Regions from separate parts of the Sporomusa intestinalis genome, predicted to be linked through region 4. Evidence: riboswitches for the same ligand, from Rfam matches in the RefSeq annotation. Region 4 holds a riboswitch; each other region holds the start of a gene.
What was found. A riboswitch is a leader RNA that binds a small molecule or an ion and turns the genes downstream of it on or off. The one in region 4 is predicted to bind S-adenosylmethionine.
Positions count from the first base shown of each region.

Region 1: it holds a riboswitch for S-adenosylmethionine, as region 4 does, so the genes downstream of both, ACZ481_RS17165 (MetQ/NlpA family ABC transporter substrate-binding protein) here and metK (methionine adenosyltransferase) in region 4, are expected to answer to the same signal.
Region 2: it holds a riboswitch for S-adenosylmethionine, as region 4 does, so the genes downstream of both, ACZ481_RS05935 (trans-sulfuration enzyme family protein) here and metK (methionine adenosyltransferase) in region 4, are expected to answer to the same signal.
Region 3: it holds a riboswitch for S-adenosylmethionine, as region 4 does, so the genes downstream of both, ACZ481_RS00795 (methionine ABC transporter ATP-binding protein) here and metK (methionine adenosyltransferase) in region 4, are expected to answer to the same signal.

Region 1 is NZ_AP042390.1:3,633,663-3,637,871, reverse strand. It holds gene purD (phosphoribosylamine--glycine ligase) at 1-249, shown strand, start outside; gene ACZ481_RS17175 (DUF456 domain-containing protein) at 277-795, shown strand; gene ACZ481_RS17170 (TetR/AcrR family transcriptional regulator) at 809-1,399, shown strand; gene ACZ481_RS17165 (MetQ/NlpA family ABC transporter substrate-binding protein) at 1,485-2,306, opposite strand; SAM riboswitch class I at 2,433-2,537, opposite strand; gene ACZ481_RS17160 (YerC/YecD family TrpR-related protein) at 2,744-3,049, shown strand; gene hisZ (ATP phosphoribosyltransferase regulatory subunit) at 3,067-4,209, shown strand, end outside.
Region 2 is NZ_AP042390.1:1,309,155-1,313,363, reverse strand. It holds gene ACZ481_RS05950 (nitroreductase) at 1-208, opposite strand, end outside; gene ACZ481_RS05945 (YezD family protein) at 390-755, opposite strand; gene hydE ([FeFe] hydrogenase H-cluster radical SAM maturase HydE) at 780-1,826, opposite strand; SAM riboswitch class I at 1,991-2,088, shown strand; gene ACZ481_RS05935 (trans-sulfuration enzyme family protein) at 2,164-3,303, shown strand; gene ACZ481_RS05930 (S-layer homology domain-containing protein) at 3,392-4,209, opposite strand, start outside.
Region 3 is NZ_AP042390.1:153,937-158,145, reverse strand. It holds gene ACZ481_RS00805 (pyridoxal phosphate-dependent aminotransferase) at 1-420, opposite strand, end outside; gene ACZ481_RS00800 (methionine ABC transporter permease) at 456-1,109, opposite strand; gene ACZ481_RS00795 (methionine ABC transporter ATP-binding protein) at 1,078-2,133, opposite strand; SAM riboswitch class I at 2,212-2,317, opposite strand; gene ACZ481_RS00790 (SagB/ThcOx family dehydrogenase) at 2,436-3,173, opposite strand; rRNA gene rrf (5S ribosomal RNA) at 3,313-3,429, opposite strand; rRNA gene ACZ481_RS00780 (23S ribosomal RNA) at 3,611-4,209, opposite strand, start outside.
Region 4 is NZ_AP042390.1:2,617,674-2,621,882, forward strand. It holds gene priA (primosomal protein N') at 1-130, opposite strand, end outside; gene ACZ481_RS12275 (hypothetical protein) at 208-342, opposite strand; gene ACZ481_RS12280 (heavy-metal-associated domain-containing protein) at 356-583, opposite strand; gene metK (methionine adenosyltransferase) at 655-1,845, opposite strand; SAM riboswitch class I at 1,915-2,024, opposite strand; gene coaBC (bifunctional phosphopantothenoylcysteine decarboxylase/phosphopantothenate--cysteine ligase CoaBC) at 2,074-3,276, opposite strand; gene rpoZ (DNA-directed RNA polymerase subunit omega) at 3,286-3,492, opposite strand; gene gmk (guanylate kinase) at 3,504-4,142, opposite strand; gene remA (extracellular matrix/biofilm regulator RemA) at 4,164-4,209, opposite strand, start outside.

The DNA.
Region 1 (4,209 bases), 1.0 Mb from region 4:
TATGCCAAAGGCGATCCTATCAGCGGGCTCGAACAGGCTGAGGCGCAGGGGGCCCTGGTTTTTCATGCCGGGACAGGCTGCCAGGATGGCCGGATTGTGACTAATGGCGGCCGGGTGCTGGGTGTGACTGCGGTTGCCCCTGACATTCAGGCCGCGGTGGCTAAGGTCTACCAGGCGGTGCCGGCGATACAGTTTGCCGGCATGCAGTATCGTAGAGACATTGCCCACCGGGCGTTGAACCGGAAGTAAAGGCAGCGCGCAGAAGGAGTGCATACTTTGGATGCTGGTTTAATAGCCATCAATTTACTGGTCCTTGTTGTGACTGTTATCGGCATTGGCTTAACGGTTATCGGCTTACCCGGGAATTGGCTGATTTTTTTCATTGCCCTGGGCTATGGTTATCTGGAATCCTTTGTCTATATGAATCATACGGTCCTGCTTATTCTGTTTGGCGCTGTGCTGGCCGGGGAACTGGTTGAGTTTGTCGCCGGCGCGTTAGGGGCAAAAAAGGAAAATGCCTCAAATAGGGCGGTTCTGGCCGCATTTATCGGCGGTATCGCCGGCGGGATTCTTGGTACCGGGATCATGCCGGGCCTGGGGTCTATCGCCGGAGCCGTGGGCGGTTCTTTTGCCGCCGGCTATCTGGCGGAATACGCTGCCACAGGCAACTCGGAAAAGGCCGGGCGAGTGGCAAAAAGTATTGTGGTCGGTCAGGCATTGGGGCTTATCTTCAAACTAGCGATGGCCATCGGCATGGTGGCGCTGATCATTTCCAGGCTAACGTGGGCAGGGTGACAGGAGGAACCATATGAAACGACAGCAAATACTCGATGCCGCTTATACTGTTTTTTCCCGCAAGGGGTATCACCGGGCCACTGTCGATGAGATTATTGCCATGGCCGATACCGGCAAAGGCACGGTATATAATTATTTTGCCAGTAAGGAGCAGCTGTTTTATACCCTGGTCAAAGAGCGCAGCGCCAAATTTGAAGCTGAGCTTAACCGGCTGGCCGGTCTTGATGAATTGCCGCTAATCAAAATAAAGAAAGTAATTAAGGTTTTTTTAGAATTTTATGTCGCTAATGCTGATTTATGGCGGGTACTGATGCACGAGATGCGCGGCCTGGGCCATGAGGAAGCATCAAACTTTACTGCGGCCCAGCGCGAAAAATACCGCGAACGGTTTGGCCATACCATTGGGGTGCTGGAGACGGTTTTGCAGGCTGGTATTGAGCAGGGGGCTATCCGCCGGTGTGATGTGCATAAAGCGGCCCACGGGCTGTTTAGTGTCATTGTAATGATGGTTTTTCAGGGCTTTGTCGATGCCCGGGCCGATTCGATTGAAGCGAATGCCAACAATATTGCCGACATTTTTCTCTATGGTGTTGTGAAACGCTGAGTGTAAAGACGCCTGGTTGCGTGAAAAAAGGCTTGAACCTCTTTCTGGGCGAAAGGGTTCAAGCCTTACCTGTATTGTTGATAATTTAGAAGGCCGGGACAATGGCTCCCTGGTACTTGTCGTTGATGAATTTTTTTACTTCTTCCGAGGTCAGGGCTTTGGTCAGCTTTTGAATTTCCGGGCGGGTTTCATCCCCTTTGCGGATGGCCAGAATGTTGACATAAGGAGAGTCCTTCTGTTCAATAAAGAGCGCATCTTTGGCCGGGACAAGCTGTGCTTCCAGGGCGTAATTGGTGTTGATAACCGCTAGCGCAACGTCGTCCAGGGCGCGCGGCAGCTGCGGGGCTTCCAGTTCGCGGATTTTAACGTTTTTGGGGTTGTCCGCTATGTCTTTTACCGTGGCATTAATCCCAACGCCGTCTTTCAGTTTAATAATACCGGCTTTTTCTAACAGGGCTAACGCCCGGCCGCCGTTGGTAGGGTCGTTAGGAATGGCAACCTGGGTGCCGCTTTGCAGCTCATTCAGACTTTTGATTTTTTTGGAGTAGATGCCCATGGGCTCGATATGTACGGCCGCGGTGTAGGTAAGATCCAGTTTACGCTCGCTGCTGAATTTAGTCAGGTAGGGAATATGCTGGAAGAAATTCGCGTCCAGTTCTTTCTCGGCCACGGCGATATTCGGACGGACATAATCGCTCATTTCCACGATAACCAGATTAATCCCGTCTTTTTCCAAAGCAGGTTTGACTACATTGAGAATCTCGGCATGGGGTACGGCGGTAGCGCCAACCTTAACCGTCGTTTTTTCCGCAGCTGCCGGCGCCGGGGTTTCTTTGCCGCCGCAGCCGCTGATGAAGGTAGCTAAGGCCAATAAGGCTGTAAGCAATAATAAGGTTATTCTTTTCATACATGATTCCTCCTGGATAAAAATATAATATGGTTGTTGACAGCAGACAAAGTGGTTGCGGTCCTCCCTCCTCCGTGGCCAATAATTAAAGCCTCTCCGACAGTGTGAAGAGGCTTGTTGTCCAGTTCTTCATCTGTCAGGAGTTAATCCTGGTGGAATTGGCACCGTTCGCATGCGCGATGGTTGCCGCGGCGTCATAGGGCCATTCCCTCAGCCAGCTCTTGATGAGTATATTTAATTTACAAAATTTATGATACCATGGCAAAATGTATCTGTCAACAGGATTATTGATGTATTATTTACGTGAAGAAGACAAAGTTTATTACTATATAGCCCATTTTAATTAAATAAAGATAAAAAGGATTAAAGAAGGAAAATCCAGGTTAACAGCGAACTAATCATAGCAATAGCAAGTCATTTACAGGGAGGCGCATAGCATGCCGGTAAATCCCAAATTGAAAGATGAACTGACAGATCAGTTGTTCAGGGGTATTTTGTCGCTGCAAAATGAAGAGGAATGTTATCAGTTTTTTGAGGATGTTTGTACAATCGGCGAGATCAAAGCCATGGCCCAGCGGCTGGAAGTGGCGCGCTTATTAAAAGCAGGGGTCATTTATGATGATATTGTAGCGTCGACCGGCGCCAGTACGGCGACAATCAGCCGGGTAAAGCGCTGCCTGTATTACGGTGCCGACGGATACAAAGCGGTACTGGATCATTTAGAAGGAAAAAAGGCTGACTAAAAAATGGAGTGGGGATAATGAACAAAAATCAGTTTGTACCGCAAATTCCTTATGGTACACGGGATCTGCTGCGGCGGGAAGCCAGGCAGAAGCGGCTGGTCGAAGGCTCACTGGCGGAACTGTTTTCCCGCTGGGGTTATGATGAGGTGGTCACCCCAACGTTCGAATACATTGAAACCCTCACCGTGGGTACCGGCAGTGATATGCATCAGCAGGTATTTAAGTTTTTCGACAACAACAACCGTATTTTAGTGCTTAAACCGGATATGACTACGCCGATTGCCCGCGTGGCCGCGACCAGGCTGAAGGGAGGGGCGCTGCCGCTGCGGCTGTTTTATCTGACCAATGTATTCCGTCACGAACAGGCTCAGGCCGGCCGGCAGTGCGAGTTTTATCAGGCCGGGGTTGAACTGTTAGGCGCGCCCGGGCCGGCGGCCGATGCCGAGGTGGTGGCGCTGGCCGTGGAAACCATGCTGGAGTCCGGTCTGGCTAATTTTCAAATCAGCTTAGGCCAGGTGGATTTTATCAATGGCCTGATGGCCGAGAGCGGGTTAACACCGCAATGTCAGCAGCAGGTCAAGGGCGCTATGGTCGCCCGGGATTTAGTAGGGCTGGGTGAGATCCTGGCAACTAGCGGCTTATCGCCGGGAGCGCAGGCTTTGCTGCAGCAAATTCCTTTGCTCCATGGCCAGGAGGAGATGCTTAGCAAGGCCTACCGGCTGGTAAACAATGACCTGAGCCGGCAGGCTCTGGCTAATCTGGCTGATATCCGCAGGCTGCTGGCCGGCTATGGTGTGGACCGGTATGTTAATTTTGACTTAGGGATTATTCGTGACTTCGATTACTATACAGGCATGGTATTGGAAGGCTATACACCAGGCCTGGGCTTCCCCCTGTGCGGCGGCGGCCGGTATGACAGGCTGCTGGCGGCCTTTGGTGTTGACAGTCCGGCCACCGGCTTTGCGCTGGGCATTGAACGGGTGCTGCTGGCGATGGAGCGGCAGGGCATCAGTGCCAGCCTGCCGGCGCAGGAGGTATATATTGCCTGGGCGCAAGGGCGGCTTGCCGCCGCGATTGAGGCGGCGAAGAACTGCCGTAAAGCCGGCCGGCGCACCAAACTGGCTCTGGCCCCGGCGGCCAGGGACCAGGCGGAACGGCTG
Region 2 (4,209 bases), 1.3 Mb from region 4:
TCTTCATAAACCGGATGCAGCCGTTGCACTCCCGGTTGCCGACCGCAGGCCCCCGGGCATCAATTCCATGCCACCAGGCCATAAGGCGCATCCCCAGCAGCAGCGGTTCCCGTACCAGCCGGAACCACCAGTACCGCTGATAGCACCACCGGGCAAGAAGGTTGGCGCAATTTCTGCAAACAATACGGGCCGAGCCGGGTGCCGTCATCCATACCCCTCCCTCAGCGATTGTAGAAAGGCTGTAGGAAAATAAAAGACCAGGGTTCCGCTTAGCGGACCTTGGCCTTCAGTATATTTCTGATCAGCACATAATCGCTTGTAATGGCCTCAGACTGCTGAGTACCATATTTGTAAGTTATGATAGCATATTACTTTATAGGTGTCAACGCTTAAATTCCTTCGCCGTGGAGTCCGGTAAATTTGCCTACCCGGTATTTTTCTGTCCGCTCCACCTGAATAATTTGCCCTGCCTGAATTTGGATGGCAACCTTCCCATACTCCATGCCACTGACAGATTGTAAAATCCGCGTCCGCAAAGCAGCGCCGTCTGCTGCCTTCACTGTAGTTTTGCCGCTGGCTTTCGGCTGCTGCTCACAGATCCGGATTTTCTCCAGCTTTTCAATCTGAATTACCTTTGAATCCTGGACTACTAAAGTAAGCGAACCAAAACTAATATCCCGCACCGCATGCTCAATAAGCTCAAGGCCGGCATCGGAAAAATGCCTGCCTGTACTCATAAGGTCCTGTTTAGTCATTGATATTTCCTCCATTTGGCTCTACTAGGCATGTTTTTGCCTGAATCCATACGTCTCAGACACTTGCCGGCCAATACCCTGTATTTTACCGGTAATACAGCCCCGGCAATGGGCCGGTGTATCATTGATACAGATTTTTCCCGGATATAGCAGGTACATTTGCCGGTATTCCCCTTCGGTAACATTGGGCATAACCACATTGGCGCCACGCTGCAGGGCCAGTACGCGCCCCTGGGGATGAAGTGACTCCATTGCCGTCGTCGCCGGAATGTTAATATCAGGCAACAGCAGGCGGGTCATGGCCATGACTTTGGTGCTCAGTTCGAAGGTGCCACCGGCCGCAGCGGCCAGCGGGGTATCCGGGTTAGGAATAAACGGCCCTACCCCGATCATATCGGCGTCCAGCTTTTTAAAGAAAAGAATATCGTCAGCCAGCGACTCTAATGTCTGGCCCGGAAGCCCAACCAAACAGCCGGTGCCCAGTTCAAAGCCCAGTTCCTTTATATCCTGCAGACATCGCACCCGGTTATCCCAGCTCATCCCCGGGTCCAGTTGCTCGTACAGTGCTTTGTCTGTTGTCTCAATCCGGAGCAGATAGCGGTCGGCCCCGGCTTCCCGGTAGGCTTGGTACACGGCCCGGGGCTTTTCACCCACGCTGACTGTGATTGCCAAACCAAGCTGCTTAATTTTCTTAATGATGGTAACCATCGTAGCAACATCAAAACATTCGTCTTCCCCTGACTGCAATACCACGGTGCGGTAGCCGTATGATTTTGCCTTGCCGGCAAAATCAATAATTGTGTCGATATCCAGCCGGTAACGGTCTACCTTGTTATTGTCACGCCTCAGACCGCAATACAGACAGTTTTGTTTGCAAATATTGGAAAATTCGATAAGACCGCGCAGGTGAACCTCGTCCCCCACATACTTCCGACGCACCCGGTCGGCAGCAGCAAAAAATTCTGCTGTATATTGATTATCTGTCAACAGCGCAACCATTTCGCACTTTGTAAGTTCATGGGTTATTTCGGCCTTTGTAATTAATGCCCGGATATCGCCTACGTCCGTCATACGCTCAGTGCCTCCCCCTGTATTCCCAAAACAGCTGTACCCTTTTGCAATTATGATATCTGGTTTTTGAACTGCCGTCAATAAAAAGAACATCGTCCAGTTAACAAATGTCTATTGACAAATGGTAATAACTATGACAAAATAATAACCAATAATTGAATAGCAACTTATCAAGAGTGGTCGAGGGACTGGCCCTATGACACCCGGCAACCGGCATTTATGCAAGGTGCTAAATCCAGCGGAGCAATCCGGAAGATGAGTTATCAGCGTATATAGGCGGCTCTTCTTGCGGAAGAGCTGTTTTTTCTTACCATTATTAAAACAGGAGATGATCGCTATGAAATTTGCTACCAAAGTTGTTCAAGCCGGACTGGTCAGTGACAAAACTACCGGTGCTATCAGTACACCCATCTATCAGACAGCCACCTTCCGTCATCCCGAGCTTGGCCGCAGTACCGGCTTCGACTATTCGCGCACGCAGAATCCAACCCGCAAAGCCGTGGAAGAGGCAGTGGCAGCCCTGGAGGAAGGCCATGCCGGCTTCGCCTTTGGCTCAGGCATGGCAGCCATTACATCGCTACTCATGCTGTACCGGCCCGGTGATCATATTGTCCTAACCGAAGACTGTTATGGCGGCACCTACCGCATTGTCGACAAATTATTTAATGAATTTGGCCTCACTGCCACTTTCGTGGACACCAGCGATCTGATCCAGGTACAACAGGCGCTGCAGCCGGCCACCAAAGCCATCTTGCTGGAAACACCGACAAACCCGTTGATGAAAATCGCCGATATAAAAGCCATCGTTGGTCTTGCCCGCAGCAGCGGGAAGCCTATCCATGTCATTGTCGACAACACCTTTTTATCCCCCTATCTGCAACGGCCGCTAACCCTTGGCGCCGACATCGTTGTCCATAGCGGCTCCAAGTATCTGTCAGGCCACAATGATGTTGTCTGCGGCCTGGTAGTAGCCAAAGACCCTGCCCTCTGTGAAAAAATCGGCTTCATCCAAAATGCGGCCGGCGCTATCCTCGGACCGCAGGACAGCTGGCTGCTGCTGCGCGGCTTAAAAACCCTGGCCATCCGGCTGCGCCAGCATGAGGAAAACGCCCTTATTGTCGCCAAATGGCTGGTCACGCACCCCAGTGTTACCAAAGTGTATTATCCGGGGCTGCCGGATCATCCCGGCAAGGAAATACAGGATGGGCAAGCAGCAGGGTATGGCGGCATGCTTTCTTTTGTCGTGGACCATCCCCGCCTGCCGGCGCAGGTGCTGCGTAAAATAAAAGTTCTCCAGTTTGCCGAGAGCTTAGGCGGTGTCGAATCCCTGATTACCTTCCCCGCCGTCCAAACCCATGCCGATATCCCGGCAGACATCCGGCAGCGGTTAGGCATCAGCGACTGTCTGCTGCGCTTGTCGGTGGGCATTGAGGATGTTGAGGACATCATTGCCGATTTGGCCCAGGCCCTGGATTAACAGCGAATTTGAAAAATAGAGTCAGAGACCAGTCTCTGACTCTATTTTTCTTTTATGATGTTTGCCCGCTGCCGGCCGGTGTTATAACTCAAAAATTGGCTACAACCGCCGCCCGGTAATATTGATAACCGCGGTCGTCACCAGCAGCAGCCTCTTTGTCAGTCAGCTTTTGATAAGCCACATAGGCTCTTAGGCTTTTACTGAACCCGTAATTATAAGCAACGTTTAAGCCTTTTAAATTTCTCACATCGGAAAATGCTTCAGTAACACCTGCTCCAGCCTTGCTTTGCAGGCTATAGGAGGTTAGTCTGCTGATCGAGTTTTTATCAACATGGTAGTATTTTACAACTATATTGTTCTGGCCTCTGGCCACAATCTCCTGATTACCGATTGTGGCTACAGCTGCCCAGGCCGTCTTATCTGCATCGGCTTGCTGGTTATAAACATACTCGCCTCCCAGCGAAAAACCGTCATCAAATCGATATTTAGCATTGCCGTACAGGTATTCTGCCAGGGTTGTATGTACAGTCCCCCGGTCTTTGAGGGTGGCGTACCCGGCGCCATAATTGAGTTTGCCCTGCTGGGCGGCCGCCTCCAGCGAGGCAACGTCAATCGTTGTGCCGGCCGACCCGTTCTTTTGCTGGCGGCCCCAGTTGCCGACAAGATTAACTGCGCCGGCTGCCGTTGCGAATTTTATACCGTCAAAGCTGATAGCGCCGTTGTCCACGATGAAACCGGTTGTCCCCAGCTTCAGCTCCTGGGCGCCAACTGTAGTTTTCACGGCGCCAATAGTACTAGTCAGAAAAATCCGGTCAAGCGTAATGTTATTTTTGTTATCATCGGCGGCTGCGTTGGACCCAAAGCTGGTAAAAGTTGCACTGGAATACTTATATTTCGTACCCGCTT
Region 3 (4,209 bases), 2.5 Mb from region 4:
CAGGATTACATCAGCGCCATAATTTTCATAAAACGGTTCAAATATAATGACTTCATCGCCGGGGTTAACAATTGCCAGGAGGGTGGCAATCATTCCCTCTGTGGCTCCGCAACACACGGTAAGCTGGCGTTCAGGGTCGATAACAACGCCATAGTCCCGTTCCACCTTGGCGGCAATAGCATCACGCAGGCCTTTTGTGCCCCAGGTTATGGCGTATTGATTATGATCGTCATTAACTGCCCTGACAGCAGCCTGTTTAATCGCTGCCGGCGCCGGAAAATCAGGGAACCCCTGGGCAAGATTGATCGCATTATGGGCAGCCGCAATCCGGCTCATCTCTCTAATGACTGATTCAGTAAATTGCCGGGCCTTGGCTGAAGCGTAACCGCCGCCACGAATATTGCCAATAATAGCTTCCATGCTTACGTATACCCCCTGTATTCTGTTTCCATAGTTTAGCGTTTGTTAAGTTTATGGGCGAAGTAGTCGCCACTGGACTGGACAATCTGTACCAGCGCGATCAGGATAACAACCGTTGCCAGCATGACATCCGCTCTAAAGCGTTGATAACCATAGCGGATCGCCAGGTCTCCCAAACCGCCGCCGCCAATTGCACCAGCCATGGCCGAATAACCAATCAAACTGATTACCATTAATGTCAGCCCTAGTAATATAGATGGCAGGGCTTCCGGGATAAGCACCTTCAAGATGATTTGCCGGGGCGATGCCCCCATTGACTGCGCTGCTTCGACAAGTCCGGCATCCACTTCTTTGAGGGCTGACTCTACAACCCGGCCGACAAAGGGAATGGCCGCAATGGTGAGAGGTACGATCGCCGCATTGGTGCCGATGGATGTACCAACAATAATCCTGGTAAAAGGTATAATAGCGACCATCAAAATAATAAACGGAGTTGACCTGGCAGCATTAACTATTGCCCCTAAGGCCTGGTTAAAAACCAGGTTCTCTTTTATATGGCCCTTGCCGGTAATAACCAGGATTACCCCGAGCGGGATTCCCAGCAAGGCGGAGACCAGGGCTGAAACCGCTACCATATACACTGTTTCGCCAAAAGCCTCAGCCAGCAGCATAAGCATGTCTTGTGACATATCCAATCACCTCTGTTCCTAAATCTCTGGCCTGCAGATAATGCAGCGCAGCTTGAATATCCTCCTGTTTGCCTGACAGCTCTATAACCAGCGTGCCATAAGGTATTGCCTGTAAATGGTCGATATTGCCGGAGATTATATTGACATCAACGGCAAAACGCCTGATTAGGCCGGCAATAACAGGTTCATTCGTGGCCGTCCCAAAAAAAGATAAGCGCACAACCAGGTTGCTGCCGGCAACCGGCTGGTCTGATACCATCTCGGCCAAGGCTTCCGGCAATTTATTATTTACTACGGCTTTAATAAACTCACGGGCGGTGTCTGACTGCGGCCTGGTAAATACATCAAACACCTTCCCGGTTTCCACAAGCCGGCCGGCTTCAATTACGGCCACTTGATCACAGATTGCCTTAATGACATGCATTTCATGGGTAATCAAAACAATCGTCAAGCCGAGCTTTCTATTAATATCTTTCAATAAAGCCAGAATTGACTCTGTCGTCTGCGGGTCAAGGGCTGAAGTTGCCTCATCGCATAATAGCACTTTGGGCTCACTCGCCAGGGCCCGGGCAATGCCTACCCGTTGTTTTTGCCCGCCGCTGAGCTGGGCCGGGTAAACATCTTTTTTGTCAGACAAGCCAACAAGCTCTAACAGCGGCAGTACTTTTTTTATCCGCTCCGCTTTACCGATACCGGCAATTTCCAAGGGAAAAGCTACGTTGTCGAGCACGGTGCGCGAAGACAACAGATTAAAATGCTGAAAAATCATGCCGATGCTTTTACGGGCATCGCGCAATTGCGCTTCCGACAACGCTGTCATTTCCTGGCCGGCAACAAATACCTGGCCGGCGGTAGGACGTTCCAATAGGTTTATGCAGCGGATAAGCGTGCTTTTACCGGCGCCACTTTTGCCGATAATGCCATAAATCTCGCCCTGCTTTATAGCCAAAGATACATTATCAAGGGCGATTACCGCGCCGGAATCGCCGTTATATATCTTCTGCAATCCTGTTAATGAAATCATAGTAACTGCCTCCCTTTTATGCTGTACAAATAAAAAACCTCTTCGCAGTCGAAGAGGCATAATTCAAAAACTATGCATTCTTCATCTGCCAAACCCTTACAGGTTGCAGGAATTGGCACCGTTCGCTTTGCGATGGTTGCCGCGGCTTCATTGGGCCAGTCCCTCAGCCAACTCTTGATGAAAAATACTGTATTCTTTTTTTATTCTTGAGTAATAGTAACACAGGTATATGTAACTGTCAAGAATTTTTATTGGTCAGTAAGAGTGGGTTCCCTCTTCCCTATCGCCTGGTACTACATGGGTTATATTCTTTTCCCAACAGTTGCTACATAGACAGCAAACTGGTTATCGCCATCAATGACCAGTGCCGCATTAAGCTTATCATCATCAAAAGCGGCAATGGCGCACACGCCGCAATCCACTGCGGTTGCCGCCAGGTAGAGGTTCTGGCAGACATGACCGGCATCCAGGTGTAAATACCGGTAGCCGCGCTGGCCATAGCGGTAGGTCATACGATAAGCAGCTGCCGTCCAAATAAATGTAACTGCACTTGTCTTAACAAACTTTTGCCCCAGACATGCTTCTGTAATTATTTCGGCGATATTGCCTGTGGCCTCTAGCTTGGCCAATTGGTGATCAACCGCTAAGAACCTGTATAATCCCGGTTCCAAACCAGCAACCTGATTCACTAGCAGATACGTCTCAAAGGCGTGTCTTGCCCCGGCTGAAGGTACGGTTCTGAAGGTGACCAAATGCGGTTCAATCGACTTAACCCCTTGTGTGCACCACAGCAAATAAGAAAGCTCAGATAAAGACAATGCCTTGGCTGCATAGTTACGGACACTGGTCCGATGCTGAATCGCCTGGGTTAGGGAAATATCAGCCGTCCCCGAACTGTGATCTGGCAGATCGATCACAAAGCCGGTATTACCTATATCCATTTCCACCGGCGGGTGTGGCAAGCCCCGGGCCTGATCAGAATGTGTGGCAAATTTGTACTTGGTTTTCTCCATAAACTCTTTGCCTATTTTGCTTGCCATTTGATTAACCCTCCCTCGTGTAGATTGCCGGTTTGTACCTAATAATTATTATAATATAATATGGCAAATAAAAAAAGTTTTTGCAAACAGTCAAAACTTACGGTAAATAAAAAACACCTACATTCAGTAGGTGCTTTGCAACCAGCAACTTCCTAATCTCCCGGGCCGTTTCCAGCCAAGTACCTTCGGCGTTTGTGGGCTTAACTGCTGTGTTCGGTATGGGAACAGGTGGAACCCCACAGCTATCGTCACTGGATTTTTAAGCAGAGAACCAGGTTTTTAGGAGCGATAGCGACGCGGAAACCTGCGTGAATCGCTTAGTTCCAAGCGGAGCGCGGAACCTCCTAATTCTCCTCTCTTTATTCCCTGAAAACTTCACAGAAGATAAGCATTGCGCAATAATCATCGATGTTTGCACTTCATGCAAACGAGGGTTTAAAGTCAAGTCCTCGGCCTATTAGTACCAGTCCGCTCCATGGATCACTCCACTTCCACTCCTGGCCTATCAACCTTGTCTTCTCCAAGGGGCCTTACTTCTTGCGAATGACAGACCTCATCTTAAGGCTGGTTTCACGCTTAGATGCTTTCAGCGTTTATCCTTTCCGGACGTAGCTACCCAGCTCTACCCCTGGCGGGATAACTGGTACACCATGGGTCCGTCCACTCCGGTCCTCTCGTACTAGGAGCAGTTCCCTTCAAGTCTCTTACGCCCGCGATGGATAGGGACCGAACTGTCTCACGACGTTCTGAACCCAGCTCACGTACCACTTTAATGGGCGAACAGCCCAACCCTTGGGACCTACTTCAGCCCCAGGATGTGATGAGCCGACATCGAGGTGCCAAACCTCCCCGTCGATATGGACTCTTGGGAGAGATTAGCCTGTTATCCCCAGGGTAGCTTTTATCCGTTGAGCGATGGCCCTTCCACTCGGTACCACCGGATCACTAAGCCCGACTTTCGTCCCTGCTCGACTTGTCTGTCTTGCAGTCAAGCTCCCTTCTGCCTTTACACTCTTCGCGCGATTTCCATCCGCGC
Region 4 (4,209 bases):
GGCTGCCAAAAGGCACAAGTACCCGGCAGCCCACCCGGGCATTGTCCAGATGGGCCGGAATCGTATAAGAAAAAGGCCGGTCAAGGCCGCGGGCCGGAATGTTAACAATAATCTGGGCAGTATTTGCCATAGTCTCACCACTTATCGCCGAATAAAGAGAAGGGGACTGTGCAGTCCCCTTTTTAATTATAAATAGATATTCGCTTTTTACTTGTCAAATACCTGCTGGCGGTTATCCGGATAATGAGCGGCCATTTCCCAGTCAAACCCAGTGTCCATTGGCAAACGTTTAAAAAAACGTCTGGCCCGGTGTCGGCGCAGCGGCGAAAAACGAAGCTTCATATAAGCACACTTCCTAACCCTGAATGGAATAGCCCAGTGATTGCAGCGTTTCTTCAATATAGCCGCTGGGAGTAACCGCTTCGTCATGGGTGACTGCAACCTGATGGTTGGTTAAGGACACCTTTACTGAGGAGACACCATGAAGATGGGACAAAGTATGCTCAATACGATCCCGGCAATGGTCGCCTTTAAGGCCTCCAACACGGTAGATGGATTGTTTGGTGTTTTTCTGTGTAGCCAATGGAATACCTCCTTGTTACTGACTTGAGTGTCCACCATTGTTAGTATTACCATTGGCCGCTAATTAATTAGCTACAGATTTGCTTCTTTGTGCAGAATTTCCGCTTTGTCGGTCTGCTCCCAGGGCAGGCTGACATCGGTGCGGCCAAAATGGCCATAGGCAGCAGTCTGACGGTAAATCGGCCGCCGGAGATTCAGGGATTTAATAATACCGGCCGGTCTTAAATCAAAATGCTTATTGATGAGTTCAACTATTTTCGATTCGGAAATTTTCGCAGTACCGAATGTCTCTACCATAACGGAAACCGGCCGGGCAATACCGATGGCATAGGCCAGTTGGATTTCGCATTTATCGGCTAAGCCGGCGGCAACTACGTTTTTGGCTACATAGCGGGCAGCATAAGCAGCGGAACGGTCGACCTTTGTTGGGTCTTTACCCGAAAAAGCGCCACCGCCATGCCGGGCCATGCCGCCATAGGTGTCAACGATGATTTTCCGTCCTGTTAAACCGGCATCGCCTTGCGGTCCGCCGACCACGAAACGACCGGTCGGGTTGATATAATATTTTGTTTTGGCGTCTAACAGATCCTGGGGCACGATCGGCACGACGACGGCGGCGATTAGATCCTTTTCGATAGTTTCGCGGTCTACTTCCGGGCTGTGCTGAGTGGACACAACAATCGTATCAATGCGTACCGGTTTGCCATCTTCATACTCAACTGTAACCTGGGTCTTGCCATCAGGACGGAGGTAGCCGAGCTCACCGCTTTTACGGACCTCGGACAGTCTGCGGGCCAGTTTATGGGCTAAAGCGATTGGCAGCGGCATATATTCGGGGGTTTCGTTGGTGGCATAGCCGAACATCATCCCCTGATCGCCGGCTCCAATGGCTTCAATCGCGTCCATATCGCCCTGTTTTGCTTCCCAGGCCTTGTCCACTCCCAGGGCAATATCCGGCGATTGTTCGTCAATCGAGGTTAACACACCGCAGGTTTCACCGTCAAAACCATATTTGGCCCGGGTATAGCCGATACTCTTGATGGTTTCACGGACAATTTTGGGAATATCTACATAGCAATTAGTGGTGATTTCTCCCACTACGTGCACAATACCGGTTGTTACCAGGGTTTCGCAGGCAACCCGGGCTGACGGGTCATGAGCCAGAATCGCATCAAGCACACTGTCGGAAATTTGGTCGGCTATCTTATCCGGATGGCCTTCCGTGACAGATTCAGAAGTAAAAAGCACGCGTTTTTTTTCCAAGATCAGTATCCCTCCCTGTTATATTTAAAAAAAGAAAACCCCCGCAAGGGGGTGTGATTTTTTCTTTCACTCCCATCTTACGGTCTTGCCGCCGGAATTGGCACCGTTTTTAGCCGAATAATGCTAAATGGTTGCCGCGGTTTCATCGGGCCAGTCCCTCCACCAACTCTTGATGAGTATAGAGTATGCAATTTTCATATCAAATTTTAATCGAATTAATAAAAAAAATCAAGTAGAATTTGTCAGCATAGCACAAATTCTGTCTAAAATGATTTCTGCAACCTGCTGTTTACTTTGCAGTGGCAGTGCTTCTACCAAGCCGTTTTTGTGAACAATTTTTACGATATTGGTGTCCAGATTAAAACCGGCACCAGGTAAAGTGACATCATTGGCTACAATCATATCCAGGTTTTTCTTGCGCAGTTTTTCCTGGGCATGTTCGATCAGGCCTTCTGTCTCAGCCGCAAAGCCAATTAATAGCTGCTGCTTTTTCCGCTGGCCCAAATCATGCAAAATATCCGGATTTTTGACCAGATTCAGGGTCAGTGCCTGGCCGGTTTTTTTTATTTTTTGCTCTGCTGCCAGTTCAGGCCGGTAATCGGCAACAGCCGCGGCTTTAACGACGATATCAACGGCGTCAAAGTCGGCCAGAACGGCATTGTGCATCTCCGCCGCTGTTTCTACCCTCTTTATGGTAATGCCCGGCGGTACAGGCAAGCTGGACGGTCCGGAAATTAAAATAACTTCAGCACCACGCGCTGCCGCTGCCTGGGCCAGGGCATAGCCCATTTTACCGCTGGAACGGTTGCCAAGGTATCTGACAGGGTCGATGGGTTCCCTGGTGCCGGCGGCAGTAACCAGCAGGCGTTTCCCCGCCAGCTCACGGCGGGGATGCAGGATAGACAGGAGCTTCTCCACAATCGCGGCCGGTTCGGGTAACCGGCCGGGTCCTTCGATTCCACAAGCCAGCATACCTGAGGCCGGTTCCATAATATGATAACCTAAGCTTTTTAGCTTAATTAGATTTTGCTGTGTGACCGGATTGAGAAACATATTTGTATTCATAGCCGGCGCGAGCATAACCGGCGCCGTAGTGGCCATGACGGTGGTTGTAAGCATATCGTCGGCAATACCATTGGCAATTTTGCCGATAATATTGGCTGTTGCCGGGGCAACTAAAAATAAATCAGCCTGTGAAGCCAGGGCAATATGCTGGACATTCCAGGTTTTGGGCTCTTCCCACATATCGGTGACAACCGGATTGCCGCTGATTTCCCGGAAGGTGAGCGGCGTAACGAAAGCAGTGGCGGCTTTTGTCATGATGACATAAACATTGCAGCCGGTTTTTTTTAAACGGCTGACAACATCGACTGCTTTATAGGCAGCAATGCCGCCGGCAACACCCATGACAATCGTTTGACCTGAGGACATGGCTTCCTCCTATTTAATGCCGGTTTTGGTGCGTTCGTAGGTTATTTTCCGCTGGGCTATTTCTTCCAGGGCAATTGTAACAGGCTTATTGGATTTTGATTCTGCTAAAGACGGCTTTCCGTCCATTATTTCTCTTGCCCGTTTGGCCGCAAGCACCACCAGTGTGTATTTACTGTCAACTTTCTCTACTAAAACATCTAAAGATGGATTAATCATTATGTTTCCCCCTAGCCTTTACTTGAAGGTGTGCCTATACACTTTGAACGGTAGAGACTGTCGATTAAATCGATATTCCGTTCTGCCCGGTATTTTTCGGCAGTGATTATCGTTTCAATTCTTTGGACAGCGGCAGCTACCTGATCATTGACCACGATATAATGATAGTTGCGCGCCAGCTTAAGCTCACTGCTTACGCAATGCAAGCGTTTTCTAATCACATCAGGGCTGTCGGTGCCGCGTTTATAAATCCTGTCAGCCAGCTCATTAAGGGAAGGCGGGACAACATATACATAAACACCCTGCGAGAAATTATCCTTGACCTTCATGGCTCCCTGGGTATCAATTTCCAGTACGACATCATACCCGTTATTTAGCTGGTCAAGCACATATTGGCGTGGTGTGCCGTAGAAATTACCGTACACTTCGGCCCATTCCAGCAATTCGCCGTTTTCAATCATTTTCTTAAACTGATCTTTGCCAGTAAACAGGTAGTTTACCCCATCTACCTCTCCCACCCGCGGCGGGCGTGTAGTGGCTGATATCGAGTATTTCAGACGGGGATTGCTACGCAGCAACTCACGGCAAATAGTACCTTTTCCGGTGCCGGAAGGTCCGGAAATAACAATCAAAATTCCTTGCTGCGCCATCGTCAATCTCCTTCCGGGCAGTTATTCCGCCGATTCATCACTGGTATCTTTGCTTGTTAGACGGTGG